Linked DNA regions of Thiosocius teredinicola. The protein of the gene in region 1 interacts with the protein of each later gene in a pairwise test. Links are inferred from orthologs where the notes say so. Each region holds a gene or a part of one and is shown in the gene's direction. Other genes may lie near its edges. The genes, in order: mtgA and B1781_RS18225.

Region 1 (9,333 bases):
TGGATCCAGGTGCGGATTCGCTCGCAAGATATCCCGCCTGGCCGGGCTAACACAGCTGCTGCCAGCCGAGTGCGGGGCCTAATCAGTGCCGCCAGGTGCCGTGGGCCTACGCTATCCCCGGCAGGTGAGGGGAAGCAGGTGCAGTGCCTGTTGTCGGTGAAGGCTGATGATCTGGGAACGCGCAGCGCGCTGTGCGGTGATCAGGCGATCGCCTGCATCGGCCCGTCGGTGCGCAGTGTACGCTCCAAAGCGGCGCTGAGCTCTTCGAGCGTAAACGGTTTGGTGACGAAATCGTTCATCCCGACTTCGCTGGTCTTGCGCCGATTGGTTTCGTCCGCATGCGCGGTCAACGCGATAATCGGTATTGGCACGCGATTGTCGGAGCGTTCAAGTGACCGGATGCGTCGGGTCGCCTCGTAGCCATCCATGACCGGCATCTCGCAGTCCATCAGAACGACGTCGTACGATTCGTTTTGCACGCGCTCGACGCACGCCTGACCGTCCGCAACGATCGTGAAGGCGCAGTCGAGTGTCTCCATCAGGTCCTCAATGATGAACTGGTTGATCGAGTTGTCTTCTGCAATCAATACCCGCAGGCGTGGCGCAGTCTTGATTTCGGTTCCGCCGTCTTCGGCAATTGTGCGGGTTTCGTTGTGCATCTCGGCAACAGGCAGCAGCAATGTGAAGCTGAAACAGCTGCCTTCGCCGGGTGTGCTTTCGACCTCGATCAGGCCGCCCATCTTCTGCACCAGGTCTTGAGAAACCGCCAGACCCAATCCTGTACCCCCATACTGCCTGGTGGTCGAACTATCGGCCTGTTCGAACGATCGGAAGATGCGGTCTTTTGCATCGGGCGCGATGCCGATACCGGTGTCGGTAACGGTGAACCGGCAGGATACGCTGCCGTTCTCTATTTCGCCCTGCTGGAAAGCGACGACGATGGTGCCCTGCTGGGTAAACTTGATCGCGTTGGATATCAGGTTCAACAGGACTTGGGTGAGGCGCATCTCGTCGATGCTCACCCATGCGTGATCGGGCCGACTGATGTCGACCTGGATCTCGAGCCCCTTGTCGGCAGCCGCATCCTGCATCAGCGCTACGGCATCGGCCACGGCGGCGCTGGGATCGGCGGCGACCGGTTCGAGTTCCAGCTTGCCGGCCTGCATCTTGGAGAAGTCGAGGATCTCGTTGATGCGTTGCAGCAGCATGTCGGCCGACTTCGACATGATCGACAGGTACTTGGTGCGCTTGGCCGGGTCGTCCGTTCGACCCATCATGCCGATCGTACTGATCAGGCCGTTGAGCGGCGTACGCAATTCATGGCTTACCTTGGCGACGAACTGCCCTTTGGCGCGATCTGCACTCTCCGCCTTCTCGCGGGCGACCAGCAGTTCTTCTGCGCGTCGCTTGAGCAGGCGCGTGCTGCGCATGCTGTCCCAATAGCCGCGATCGAGCTTTTTGCCGATCGAGACCAGAAAGAAGATATACACCGCAACCAAGAACCCGAGCATCATCAAGTTATCGTTGCCGCTCGCCAAACCCGCCACAGCGGTCGGCACCAACGCCGCGAAGATATAACCGCGCTGCAGCTTCGGGTGGGTGCTGAGCGCAACTACGCCTCCGGCGATGACGCCTGCGCTGGCGAAGCTGATCATCATGGCAGGCCAACCGAGTTCGAACTGCCAGATCAGAAAGCACGACAGGCCGCCCAGAGTGGCAGCCTGCACCAGCACCACCGTGTAGTAGGTAGCGGCCCAACGCTGTGTATCGCGAAAGTAGGTGTTGTCGAACCAGAACCCGAGCGAGAACCGTAGGGTGCCGGTGATCACGAAGATGCCGAGCCCTAACCAGGTAATGTTGGGCCAGGTTGTCGCGACGGGCGTTGTCGTGGTGACCAGCAACCAGATAAGCGCGTACAGGAAACTGCCCGGCAGACCCTGTTGACCGAGGTCGCGGTGGGCGTGTGCATAGTCTTCGGCTTCTAATGTCACATCTGCAGGTTGTTGATGCGGCATGGTCAAGACGCGGTTGCTGAATTCTTGAACGTATCGGCTGATAGGCAGGGAAAGTTAGTGCGGGCGGGCCGTGAAACGCTATGAATTGACCTGGAACAACGGCCGTTCTTGACGTGGCGCGACTTTGCTTCACATTCTGGGAAGCGGAGTTTTTTTGGTGCAGCGCGATGCATGCCCATGGAGATTTTTATTCGTATCTGCGTACCCGGGGGGTCAGCCGTCGCGGGTTCCTGAAGTATTGCGCCGGGCTGGTCAGCCTGCTCGCACTGCCGGGCAGCGCGACCGGACGGATCGCCGAAGCGCTGGCGGGGCGCCGCACGCCGCTGGTCTGGTTGTCACTGCAGGCGTGTACCGGGTGTACCGAGTCGCTGCTGCGCTCCTACGCGCCATCCGTCGATACCCTGATCCTTGACTATTTCTCGCTCGACTATCACCACACCTTACAGGCGGCAGCCGGTGACGCGGCCGAAGCCGCACGTTCGGCTGCGCTGACGGATGGGGGTTATCTGCTGGTTGTCGATGGGTCGGTTTCCAGTGGGCAACACCTGAACTGCTCGACGATCGCCGGTAGATCGGGCATGGAGGTGTTGGCGGAAACGGTGGAGCAGGCGGCCGCGGTGATCGCCGTCGGTTCGTGCGCGGCGTTCGGCGGGTTACCTGCCGCAAACCCCAACCCCACAACCGCACTTGCGGTCGAACAACTGATGGCGCAGGGCAGTATCCCGCGTCGCCCTCTGGTCAATGTGCCGGGTTGTCCACCGTTGCCGGAGGCGATCACCGGCACTTTGGCGCACTTCATCGCATTCGGTCGTCTGCCCGCGCTGGACGCGTTGGCGCGTCCATTGTCGATCTATGGCCGCACCTTGCACGACCGTTGTTCCCGCATTCACTTTTTCTACGCGGGCCAATTCGCCGAATCGTTTGACGATGAGGGCGCCCGAAAAGGTTGGTGCTTGTACAAGCTGGGGTGCAGGGGGCCGACCACGCACAATGCCTGTATGACCCAGAAGTGGAACGGAGGCACGAGTTCGCCGGTGGACGCAGGACACCCGTGTATCGGTTGCTCGGAACCCGACTTCTGGGATGCCGGCGGATTCTATCGGCAAAAACTGTCTACCGGCCCCGGTGTTTCGACGACCGAGGAGGCATCTCGCGGGCGGGCACTGTTCGATGATCAATGCGTTTATTGCCATGAGCCCGACGCAACCGATCTGAGCGTCGAGCCGACCGAACTGCGGGCGACCTATGAACGACGCGGCGGACGTGCGCATCGCGCCGAGCTCAGCGACGAGGAGTGGTCCGACCTGATGAAATTTCTGGAGACAACCCGATGAGGTGGGTAAGACACGTCATCTACATCGTTCTGCTTGCCGCTGCGGTCACCGTCAACAGCGCACCAAGCGATGCGCCGAATGCGGAAGTCTTTTCGCGGCATGACGAGAACCGCGACGGATTTGTCGATCGGCGCGAGTACTATCGATTTCACCAACGTATGCGGCGGCATCAGGCACGCAACCGTCGGTCGTTTCATGTGTACGACTTCGATGACATCGATGTCGATCGCAATGGCTTGATCGATCGCGATGAGTTGCTGCAACGACTGCACCGGCGCCCGCGGCGCGGCGATCTGAGTCGTTAGTCCACGACGATTCTGTGTTGTCGATCAGAGAACCCCGGCTGTGATGTCGGCCTTCGCTCAGCGATAATGACGACTCAGTCCTGCTTTCCGATTATGTATGGCAAAACGCGCAAAACCTCGTCGGACGTTCATGCAACGATTGCGACGTCTGCTCGGCATCTTGCTGTTGATCGCAATCGCCGGTTCCGTCGGCGTCGTGTTGCTGTTTCGCTGGGTCGATCCACCGTATTCCGCGGTTATGTTATGGCGCTACGCCAGCGAGGGTGGACCGCAGCACCAGGTATGGGTTCCGTTGAGCGAGATCCACCCGGGCATGGCGCTGGCGGTTGTTGCAGCGGAAGATCAGCGTTTTCCCGTGCATTGGGGATTCGATACGGACGAAATACTCGCAGCGGTTCAGGATCACCTCGATGGTGGCAAGTTGCGCGGTGCCAGCACGATTTCGCAACAGGTCGCACGCAACCTTTTCCTGTGGCAGGGGCGCAGCTTTGTCCGTAAGGGGCTGGAGGTGTACTTCACCGGACTGATCGAAGCGATGTGGCCAAAGCAACGCATACTCGAGATGTATCTGAACTTCGCAGAGTTGGGCGAGCGCACCTTCGGCGTTGCCGCTGCGAGTGACCATTACTTCGACGTTGATCCCGGGCGGCTGACTGACCGGCAGGCGGCGTTGCTTGCCGCGGTACTGCCAAACCCGATCCGCTATCGCGCCGATCGGCCATCGGATTACGTGCGACAAAGACAGGCCTGGATTCTCAGGCAGATGCGCAACCTCGGTGGCCCCGGTTATCTGGGCGAGATGCTTGATTGATGCGGCTAATCTCGAAGTCGACCAGTGCCGGCTGCGCTGCAGCCGGCACTGTGTCGGACTTAGCGGGATTTACGAATCCCATTTGTCACCGTGGGGCTGAGAGGCTACGTCTTCCAGCTTCTGCTGCTCCCGGTAGTCGCGCGCTACGCGGTCCCAGTCAGTGTCTGCCGGAAACTGGGCGTAGTAGCCGCTATTGGCCGTGGCTTCCGGGCTGCCGCGCTGAATCTCGTAGAGGCTGATCCGGCTCGGGCCGCTCTTGATGATCGTGCCGCGGAAATCGTTCGGTGCAGCGCCGTCAACATTGGCTTCAACGATCAGGCGATTCAACGAAGGCGTGAAATCGCTTTTCTCCACCGGTGCGAACGTCAGGTGCTCGGTATCGGCAAACGGTACGTACTCGGTTGAACCGATCTGCTGCTGGTAAGCGAACGGTTGAGCGAACGCGGTGGTCGTGGCAAGCGCGAACAGGCCTGCGGTAATCAGAGTTTTCATTGCTTAGGTCTCCTCAAGCGAATTATTGGTGGGAGCAAATGCTCCGTTCGCTTACCAAGACCCTGGCGCTACACATTTTCTTTCACGACTGTTTCGATGCGGGTGCCGACTGTCGAAAGGTTGGGCGCCTGTTCAGTAGGCGTGCTGCGAGGGTGTTGCAGCAGTGGTGTCGGTAAGAAGAGGAGCCCGAAGACGGTTGGCTAAACGAGACGGGCACCCTGTGGGTGCCCGTCTGGAGAGTTTTACTTGGTAGCGAGCCTGTCGAACCAGCATGAGAACCAACCGATGACGAATGGTCGTACGCGTTCACGAACGCCATCGTCGAGCCTGTTGCTTCGCATGCAGACGCAGATTCGGCTTCCAAGCCTTAAAAGCAGCGACACATTTCCACTATTCTTCAGCACGTTTAATTTCCCGATCCTTGTAGTTTGCAAATTAATCTATCAGACAACCTCGGTTGTCGACACGTCTTTTCGCGACTATTTCGAAATTTAGAATCAACCCCGGAACATCGATCTCCAAAGTCGATTGCACTTCTATCAGTTCGCGATCTTTGACGTTCTAATCGTCAATCCGTTTCCTTTTGTACGCTTTGCATTGCCGTGTTGTTCAACGCGGTTCACAACAATGTCAGCATGAACCTGCGGCTTTCCTCGTTCGTGATGGGTGCACGAGCAGAGTGTTTACGCGGTCAAAACCGGCCTGTGAGCGCGCTATCGTCTAAGCCATAGGAAATGTATCGACCGCCGAATCAATAGATGAAGACAACAGATGCAAGAAATAACCCAACGCAAGTTAAGCTAATTAGGTTGTAAAGAAATATAAAGAAAGGCGCCGGTAGGCCGGGAGCGGCGTGTCGTGTAGGGCGTGTGGTTTTACCTAAATGTTACAAATGTAATAAAGCCAACAACGGCCTATAAAACCGTAAACAGCGTTGGGATATTGAGCGCCAGCCACGTTGCCGCGCCGCCCCGCGGTTTGCTGTCTTTAGCTGATAGCGCCTGGCGGGCTTTGCCGCTTTCAAGCACAGCTTGCGAACGGCAACGGCACCCGCCCGATGAGCAGGGAGGGATGAAGGCATCGCCTCAGGCAGAGGCGGGGTTAGCGCACACCACGCGATTGCGACCCGCCTGCTTGGCCTGGTACAGCGCCTCGTCGGCGCGCTGAAGCAATTGGTGGCCGGCATCCCTGGCAGGCTGCCGAAGATCATCGGCCAAGGCCGCCACACCAATCGATACCGTCAGCGGGATCGTGCCGCCGTTGTCGAGCAAGATGGGCTCGGCGGCGACGCTGCGACAGATCTCACTCGCCAGTGCACCGGCGCTGTCGGCCGCCGTCTGCGGCAATAGCACGGCGAATTCCTCGCCGCCATAACGCGTGGCAAGGTCACTGGTTCGCAAGCGTGCACGCAGCCTTTGCGCCAATGCCGAAAGCACCAGGTCGCCTGCCGTGTGGCCGTGCTGATCGTTGATCTGCTTGAAGTGATCCGCATCGACGAACATGCACGACAGGGCGTGGCCGTAGCGTTGGGCGCGGGTTACCTCTTGTTCCAATCGGTGTTCGAGGTGTCGTCGGTTGTATAGCCCGGTCAGGCTGTCGGTCAGGCCCACCAAGCGCAGGCGTTCGCGATTGACGGCATTCTCTAGACAGATCGCTGCCACGCTCGCCATGTGGGCGAGGAAATCTGTCGCCTGCCCATGGACGAAGCGTTTAGGGTCGTGACTGCCCAGACACAGAAAGCCGGCGACCCCATCGGCCTGTCGCAACGGCAGCAATGCCACGCTGCCACCCAAGCGACGGCGGAACAATGCGAGATGCCTGTCGTCGTCCCAAGCGCCAAGCCAGGGGCGCTGCGCGTCGCAGAATTTCGCGGTGGTGTCGCGAACGTCGGTACACAGTTCGACATTGCGCATAAACGCGGCTTTTTCCTCGACCGCCGTCGCCAGCAGGTCGCGGATCACGTTGAAGGGGTCGAGCAGATACAGCCGGGCGCTATCCAGCTCGAAAGAGCGCCGCATGCCGCTGGTCAGGCGTTCCAACAGGCGAGCTAAGTCAGCGGCGCCCAGCAAGGCGAGTTCGCGTTCCTGAAAGCGCGTCATTGCCTGCTGGTTGTGCAGCGCGTCGCGGCCGAGTGACTCTAGTAGGCCACGGAGCATGCGGTTTTCGTGCTGGATGTCCGACTCGGGCATGCGTTTGAAGGCTCGGCGTAGCATTTATCGGTTATCGGCCGGCCCGCGTCAGGCTTTAAAATCCTGATTTGCCTGCGCCCCGGCGCCGGTCGCTTGCTGTGCCGATAGTAACTTGTCCCGGCAGATGGTGCCCCAGCGCGCGTCGGCAGTACGTGAAACGCTCGAAAACTCAGGAACCTAAAGCACGACATGGCGGCAGATCGGTCAGCGAGTCACGGCCCGACGATACAATCCGTGTCCGATTCACGCATTCCAGGGAGGGATCATGCGTTTCATTGCCTTAGGCCTGTTGCTGCTCACGGGGTTCCATCACGGCGCTCTCGCAGACCAGATATATCGATGCAAGGGCGATGCGGGGGAGCCGGTCTTCTCATTCCAGCCATGCAGCTCGGCGCAGGGTTCGGCCGTCTACCGGGCGACGGCACCGACAGAGGCGGCACAGGGGCTGAGGCCCGGCGAGGCACAATGGCTTGATGCACGTGACAGACGTCGAGCAGGCGCCAAGCCTGCATCGCGCAAGGTACGACGCTCCGGGAGCAACTCGGCGGCCTCGGCGGCGAGCAAGCAGGTGTATCGCTGTCAGCGGACTCGCGCCAAGCTCGACAAGGTGCGTTCGACATTGCGCCGCGGCTATAAACCGGCGGCGGGGGAACGTCTGCGACGCAAGCGGCGCGAGTACGAAGACTACCTGGACGTATTCTGTTCCTGAGTGACTTCAGGGTCTTCTTTCAGCACGCGTCGGGTGCGCGCGCTCCAGCGCAGGAAGTTCGGTTCGGTAACGTAGCCGCGGCTCAGCACGTAGTTGAGGACATTGCGCAGGCGGAAGAAATGTACCACCGAGTCGACACGGATGATCTCCTTGCCTTGTTCGTCGAAGAACACGATCGACGGTGCGTAGAAGATGTCGAGCTCTTTGGCCCATTGACTTGCCGTGGTGCGCTCACCGTTGGGTTTGATCACCGGTGTATCCGACCACATATCGAGTTGCACGCTCTCGAAGCGGTTGAACAGACGGCGCAGCGTTTTGCGGCGCAGCGGCTGGGTGTGCAGGATGTCGCATGCATGGCAATCGCCCTGCTCGAAGAAGACCACCAGCGGTAGCTCGGAAGGAAATCGCGTGCGATCCAGATTGTAGGGCGGCTGCGCAAAGAACGGCTCTTCGACCAGGTCGCCTGCTTCGAACCTCAGCGTCTTGTCGCCACGGGCCATGTAGACCGAGAACTTTTCACGGCGGTAGTGGCCGCCGGCAACATATTCCAGCGCGGCACGAAACTGATACGGCGGATAGTAACCGCGCAGCCGCAGCGCGATCTTGCCGTCAGCGTCGTAGAACACCAGCGAGGGTGTGAAATTGGTGCCGAGTTTCTGCGCGTATTCGCGTTCGCTCAACGTCTCGCCGTCGGGCATCGTGACCTCTTCGGGGCTCCAGATGTCGATCGGGATGACGTCGAAATTTCGCCGGGTGTAGGTCACGATGTCCGGCGTCTTGAAGTTCACTTCCATCAGCATCTTGCAGTAAGCGCAACGCTTCTGGCCGAAATACACCACGATGCCTTTCTTACCGCCTTTGACGGCCTCTTGCAGGTCTTCGTCGAGGGCGAGGAAACTGGTCTTGAACCAATCGGGGTGTTGCAGCAGATCGTCGAGCGGCGTGTCGTCGAACTGCAGCGGGTCGGAGACCGACTCGTCCATCGTGGCGAACGCGCCGGCAGTCAAGGCCAGGCACCCCAGCAAGAGTGCCAGTCGGCCTATCCGGCTTGTGCACCACGCGTGAACGACTCGGATCAAAGATATCTCTCCCAATCTTCGGAGGCGTCACCGAATACCAGAAAATGCGGATTCAGCAGGGACTCTTTGGTGTTATATCGCAACGGCTCGAGGTGCGTGTCGGTCACCTTGCCGCCGGCGGCCTCTACCACGGCTTGAGCTGCAGCCGTGTCCCATTCAGAGGTTGGGCCAAGTCGAGGGTAAATGTCGGCCACCCCTTCTGCAACCAGGCACAGCTTCAATGAGCTGCCCATGCTGACGATTTCATGCTCGCCCAGGCGCTCGAGAAAGCGCTTCAGGCTGTCGCCAGCGTGCGAACGGCTGCCGGCAACACGCGCGACCGCACGGCGATTGCTTTGTACGGCGATCGGCTGCGTGCCTTTCTCTGGATCGATTTTCCACGCACCTTTGCCGACTTGT
Region 2 (4,767 bases), 3.5 Mb from region 1 along the record:
TCAAAGAGAAGTTCAAGCACCCGGCAACGCGCACCTTCCAGGCGATCCGCATCTTCATCAACCGCGAGCTCGAAGACCTGCAAGTCTGCCTGCGTGATTCGTTGAACGTGTTGGCCCGCGGGGCACGCCTTGTCGTCATCAGTTTCCATTCGCTGGAAGACCGCATCGTCAAGCGCTTCATGCGTGATCAGGCCAAGGGGCCGAAGTTGCCCAAGGGCCTGCCGGTAACCCATGTCGAGACCCAGGGTGCGCTGCGCCTGGTCGGCAAATCACAACGTGCATCCGAGGCCGAGATCGAAAACAACCCGCGTGCACGCAGCGCGGTGCTGCGTATCGCAGAGGTGCCGGCATGACGCGTGGGCAGTTGTTCATGGTCAGTTTCCTGGGTGTCGCAGTCGTGCTCAGTGGCATCGGCGTGGTGTATGCCAAGTACGAGTCGCGCGCGATGTTTGTCGAATTGCAGGATCTGCGCGCCGAGCGCGACCAAGTCGACATGGAGTGGGGCCGTCTGCAGCTCGAACTGGCGACCCGTGGTGCGCTCGGTCGGGTGATGTCGATCGCGCACGAGCGTTTGGAGATGCGCGTGCCCCCGGCAGAACAGATTGTGGTGGTGAAGTAGATGGCCGCAAAAAGGGACAAGCGGGCGCGCCAGGCGCGACGCCAGGAAAAGGCGCTGCCGAGTTACGCCGGGCGGCGCTACACGGTACTCGGTATCTTCGTTTTGGCCGGTGCTGCGCTGATCTGGCGCGCCGTCGACCAACAGATTCTCGAAAAAGATTTTCTGCAATCGGAAGGTGCAGACCGCTACATCGCGCGCGTCGACGTGCCGGCCCATCGGGGTCTGATCACCGATCGTCGCGGCGATGTGCTCGCCCTGAGCACGCCGGTCGATTCGATCGCCGCCAACCCGCGCGTGCTGGGCAGCGATACCCGGCAGTTGGTTGTGCTCGCCAAGGCATTGCGGATCGACCCTGAAGGTCTGCGGGCGCGCCTGGCGCGTTACAGCCAACGTCACTTTGTCTACCTCAAGCGGCGTATGCCGCCGGCCGAGGCCGCGCATGTTCTGCAGGTCGCCAAGGCGAACGATATCAACGGTGTGCACGTAGAGCGCGAATACAAGCGCTACTACCCGGCAGGCGAGGTGTTTGCACATGTGCTGGGCTTCACCGACGTCGATGATTTCGGCCAGGAAGGCCTCGAACTGGCATTCGACCCGGATCTGCGTGGTGAGCCAGGTGCCAAGCGTGTGATGCGCGATGGTCGTCGCCAGGTAGTGGACGACATCGAAAACATCAAGAGCCCGCGCGCCGGCAACCATCTGGCCCTGAGCATCGATCAGCGACTGCAATTCATCGCGTATCGCGAGCTCAAGACGGCGGTCAAACGCAATCGCGCCAAGTCCGGTTCGGCGGTGCTGCTCGATGCACAGACCGGTGAGATCCTGGCATTGGTGAACCAGCCGTCATTCAATCCCAACGGCGACCGCTCGAACCGTGCCGGTCGTCTGCGCAACCGCGCCTTGACCGACGTGTTCGAGCCGGGCTCGACGATGAAGCCTTTTACCGTCGCCGCAGCGCTCGACAAAGGCACTATTCACGCCGACTCGATGATCGATACCGCGCCGGGTTACTACTATCTGGGCCGTTCGCAGGTCAAGGATTCGAAGAATCTGGGCATGATCGACGTTGCGACCGTGCTGCGCCGGTCGAGCAACGTGGGTGCCAGCCGGATCGCGCTTGGCTTGGAAAAACGCGACCTGTGGCGAGTGATGCAACAGCTCGGTTTCGGTAGCCAGGTCGGTACCGGTTTCCCGGGAGAGGTCGCCGGCCAGTTGAGCGACTACCAACGCTGGGCGCAGATCGACCAGGCGACCTTGTCGTTTGGGTACGGCATTTCGGTGACCACGCTGCAACTGGCTCAGGCTTACGGCGCGCTGGCTAACGACGGGGTGCTGATGCCGGCGACCTTGCTCAAGCGCGATGCGCCGGTAAAGGGGCGTCGCGTGTTCAATGCGCAGAACACCCGCCACATCCGACGGATGCTCGAATCGGTGGTCGGCGACGAAGGTACCGCGCCGCAGGCGGCAGTGCCCGGATATCGCGTCGCCGGCAAGACCGGTACGGTCAAAAAGTTCGGGCCCAACGGTTACAGCGATGCGCGTTACCTGTCGTTGTTCGCCGGTATGGCGCCGGCTGAAAAACCGCGTTTCGTCATGGCGGTAATGATCAATGAACCACAGGCCGGCAAGTACTACGGCGGCAGTGTGGCTGGACCGGTGTTCTCGGCGGTGATGGCCGAAGCGCTGCGCCTGTTGAACGTAACGCCCGACGTGGCGATCGATCCTGCGCTGCGTGTCGCGCACAGTGGTGAGAATCGATGATGGCGCAACGTCCGGATCACAAAAGCATTCTGCTCGCCGATCTGTTGCCAGGATTGTCCGGAATGGATTGGGCGCGCCACCAGGTGGTCAACTCGCTGACGCTGGACAGTCGCGAAGTGGAAGAGAAGGGGCTTTGGCTGGCTTTGCAGGGCACCCGTGGGCACGCACTCGATTATTTCGAAGAGGCACGCAAGCGCGGTGCGGTTGCAGTGATCGCCGAGCCAAGCGACAAATGGAACCGTGATCGAATCGCGCGTCTGTCGGCCGATGTGCCGGTGGTGACCTTGCCGGGCCTGCGTCGCCAGGCCGGTGAAATCGCGGCGCGTTTCTTCGGTCAGGCAGCGCATGCGATGCGCATCGTTGGTGTGACCGGCACCAACGGTAAGACCACAGTCACGCATTTTCTCGCGCAGGCGCTGTCGACCAAGGTGCCGACCGCCGTGCTTGGAACCGTCGGCAATGGTTTTCCCGGCGCTCTCGAGCCCGCTTCGCATACCACGCTGGATGCCGTCTCTCTGCATGCCATGTTGGGACGGCTCTTCGGGCGCGGCGCTCGCGCGGTGGCGATGGAGGTGTCGTCGCATGCCTTGCATCAGCATCGCGTTGCCGGTGTGCCGTTTCATACCGCGGTGTTCACCAACCTAAGTCGTGACCACCAGGACTACCACCCCAGCATGCAGGACTATGCCGACGCCAAGGCGCGCTTGTTCCGCAGCGCCGGTCTGAGCATGGCCGTGATCAATGTCGACGATCCGGTCGGTGCAAACCTCGCAGCCGACGTTCGCAAGCGGGTGTTCACGATCGCGGTGGGCAGTTCATCGAAGGTTACGCGCCTGGGCGATCGTTTCGTTTATCTGCGCAATGTCGAGGCGCGTGCCGATGGCTTGGTGGTGGACTTTGCCTCGAGCTGGGGTGCCGGCGAGTTGAAGACCCGTCTGCTCGGCCACTTCAATGCCGAGAATCTGGCGCTGACGTTGGCCGTGCTGTTGGCGTGGGACATGCCGTTGAGCACCGCGGTTGCCGCGCTGGAAGCGGTCGAGCCGGTCGATGGGCGCATGCGGGTGTTTCTGGCGCCGAACCGTCCACGGGTCGTCGTCGACTATGCGCATACACCGGCCGCTCTGGAGAACGCACTTGAAAGCCTGCGCGCGCACGTCAGCGGGCGCTTGATCTGCGTGTTCGGCTGCGGCGGCGATCGCGATCGCGGTAAGCGTCCGCAGATGGGCGAAGTCGCATACCGTTTGGCCGATCGGGTTGTGCTGACCGACGACAATCCGCGTTCGGAGAATCCGCAGGCCATTGTGTCCGAGATCCTGGCCGGCATGGAAAACCGCCAGGGCGTCGAGGTGGTACACGACCGCCGCTCGGCGATTCAGGGCAGCATCGCGAGTGCCGGTCCGGGTGACCTGGTGTTGATTGCCGGCAAGGGTCACGAGGATTACCAGGAAATCGACGGTCGTCGCCTGCCGTTCAGGGATGCCGATGTTGTCGATGCCGCCTTGTCGCGAGGTGTCGCATGAGTCGCCTGCAGATGTCCGAACTCGCTGCGATGGTCGACGGCAAGCTGCATGGCGACGACGTGGTCTTCGACGGCGTGAGTACCGATTCGCGTACGCTGCAGCAGGGCGAGTTGTTCGTCGCGTTGCATGGCCCGAATTTCGATGGCCACAACTATCTCGAAGTTGCCCGCGCGCGCGGTGCAGCAGGCGCATTGGTCGCACGTCCGCAACCGGCGGCGATGCCGACCGTCGAGGTCGCCGATACGCTGCTCGGCCTCGGCAAGCTGGGCCAGCAGTGGCGCCTGCGTTGTCCTTGCAAGGTGTTGGCGATTACCGGCAGCAACGGCAAGACCACGTTGAAGGAAATGAGCGCGGCCATCCTTGCGCAGTCCGGCAGCGTGTTGGCGACGCGCGGCAATCTGAACAACGATATCGGCGTGCCGCTGACCTTGTGTCGTCTGCGCGACGAAGACTTCGCCGTCATCGAACTGGGTGCCAATCATCCGGGCGAGATCGACTACCTGACACGACTTGCTGCACCCCATGTGGCGGTGCTGAACAATGCCGGTCGCGCACACCTCGAAGGTTTCGGCAGTGTCGAGGGTGTGGCGCGGGCTAAGGCCGAGATCGTCAATGGGCTGGATGGCGATGGCGTGTTCGTATTCAACGCCGACGATACCTATGCCGGTCTGTGGCGCGAACTCGGCGCAGACTATCAACAGCGTACCTTCGGTGTGCAGCAGGTCGCCGACGTGTCGAGCCCGCCGGACGCCTACGAGATCGTTTGGCAAGGTGCGAGCTTCACTGCACGTTTTGCCGTACACACCGATCGCGGCGATGCGACTGTCAGCCTGCGGTTGGCTGGTGAGCACAATCGCATGAACGCGC

Evidence for each region.
Region 2: the proteins of mtgA (region 1) and B1781_RS18225 interact in binary tests that used the Escherichia coli proteins (3 or more experiments, as listed by UniProt). The link is inferred for Thiosocius teredinicola from one-to-one orthologs.

The regions. Positions count from the first base shown.
Region 1 is NZ_CP019936.1:318,354-327,686, forward strand. The notes cover bases 2,680-5,624. They hold mtgA (monofunctional biosynthetic peptidoglycan transglycosylase), read left to right. Parts: upstream 2,680-3,784; coding sequence 3,785-4,465; downstream 4,466-5,624. Other genes in these bases: B1781_RS01500 (hydrogenase small subunit), read left to right, coding at 2,680-3,349; B1781_RS01505 (EF-hand domain-containing protein), read left to right, coding at 3,346-3,654; B1781_RS01515 (hypothetical protein), read right to left, coding at 4,535-4,957. In the rest of the region: B1781_RS01495 (ATP-binding protein), read right to left, coding at 201-1,991; more of B1781_RS01500, read left to right, coding at 2,183-2,679; B1781_RS01520 (GGDEF domain-containing protein), read right to left, coding at 6,043-7,170; B1781_RS01525 (DUF4124 domain-containing protein), read left to right, coding at 7,412-7,855; B1781_RS01530 (thioredoxin family protein), read right to left, coding at 7,831-8,838; 3'(2'),5'-bisphosphate nucleotidase CysQ, read right to left, coding at 8,931-9,333. UniProt on the Escherichia coli protein: Peptidoglycan polymerase that catalyzes glycan chain elongation from lipid-linked precursors. May play a role in peptidoglycan assembly during cell division in collaboration with other cell division proteins.
Region 2 is NZ_CP019936.1:3,843,201-3,847,967, reverse strand. Bases 1-2,999 are described here. They hold B1781_RS18225 (peptidoglycan D,D-transpeptidase FtsI family protein), read left to right. Parts: upstream 1-619; coding sequence 620-2,380; downstream 2,381-2,999. Other genes in these bases: B1781_RS18220 (UDP-N-acetylmuramoyl-L-alanyl-D-glutamate--2,6-diaminopimelate ligase), read left to right, coding at 2,377-2,999; ftsL (cell division protein FtsL), read left to right, coding at 350-619; rsmH (16S rRNA (cytosine(1402)-N(4))-methyltransferase RsmH), read left to right, coding at 1-353. Also shown: more of B1781_RS18220, read left to right, coding at 3,000-3,900; B1781_RS18215 (UDP-N-acetylmuramoyl-tripeptide--D-alanyl-D-alanine ligase), read left to right, coding at 3,897-4,767. UniProt on the Escherichia coli protein: Essential cell division protein that catalyzes cross-linking of the peptidoglycan cell wall at the division septum. Required for localization of FtsN.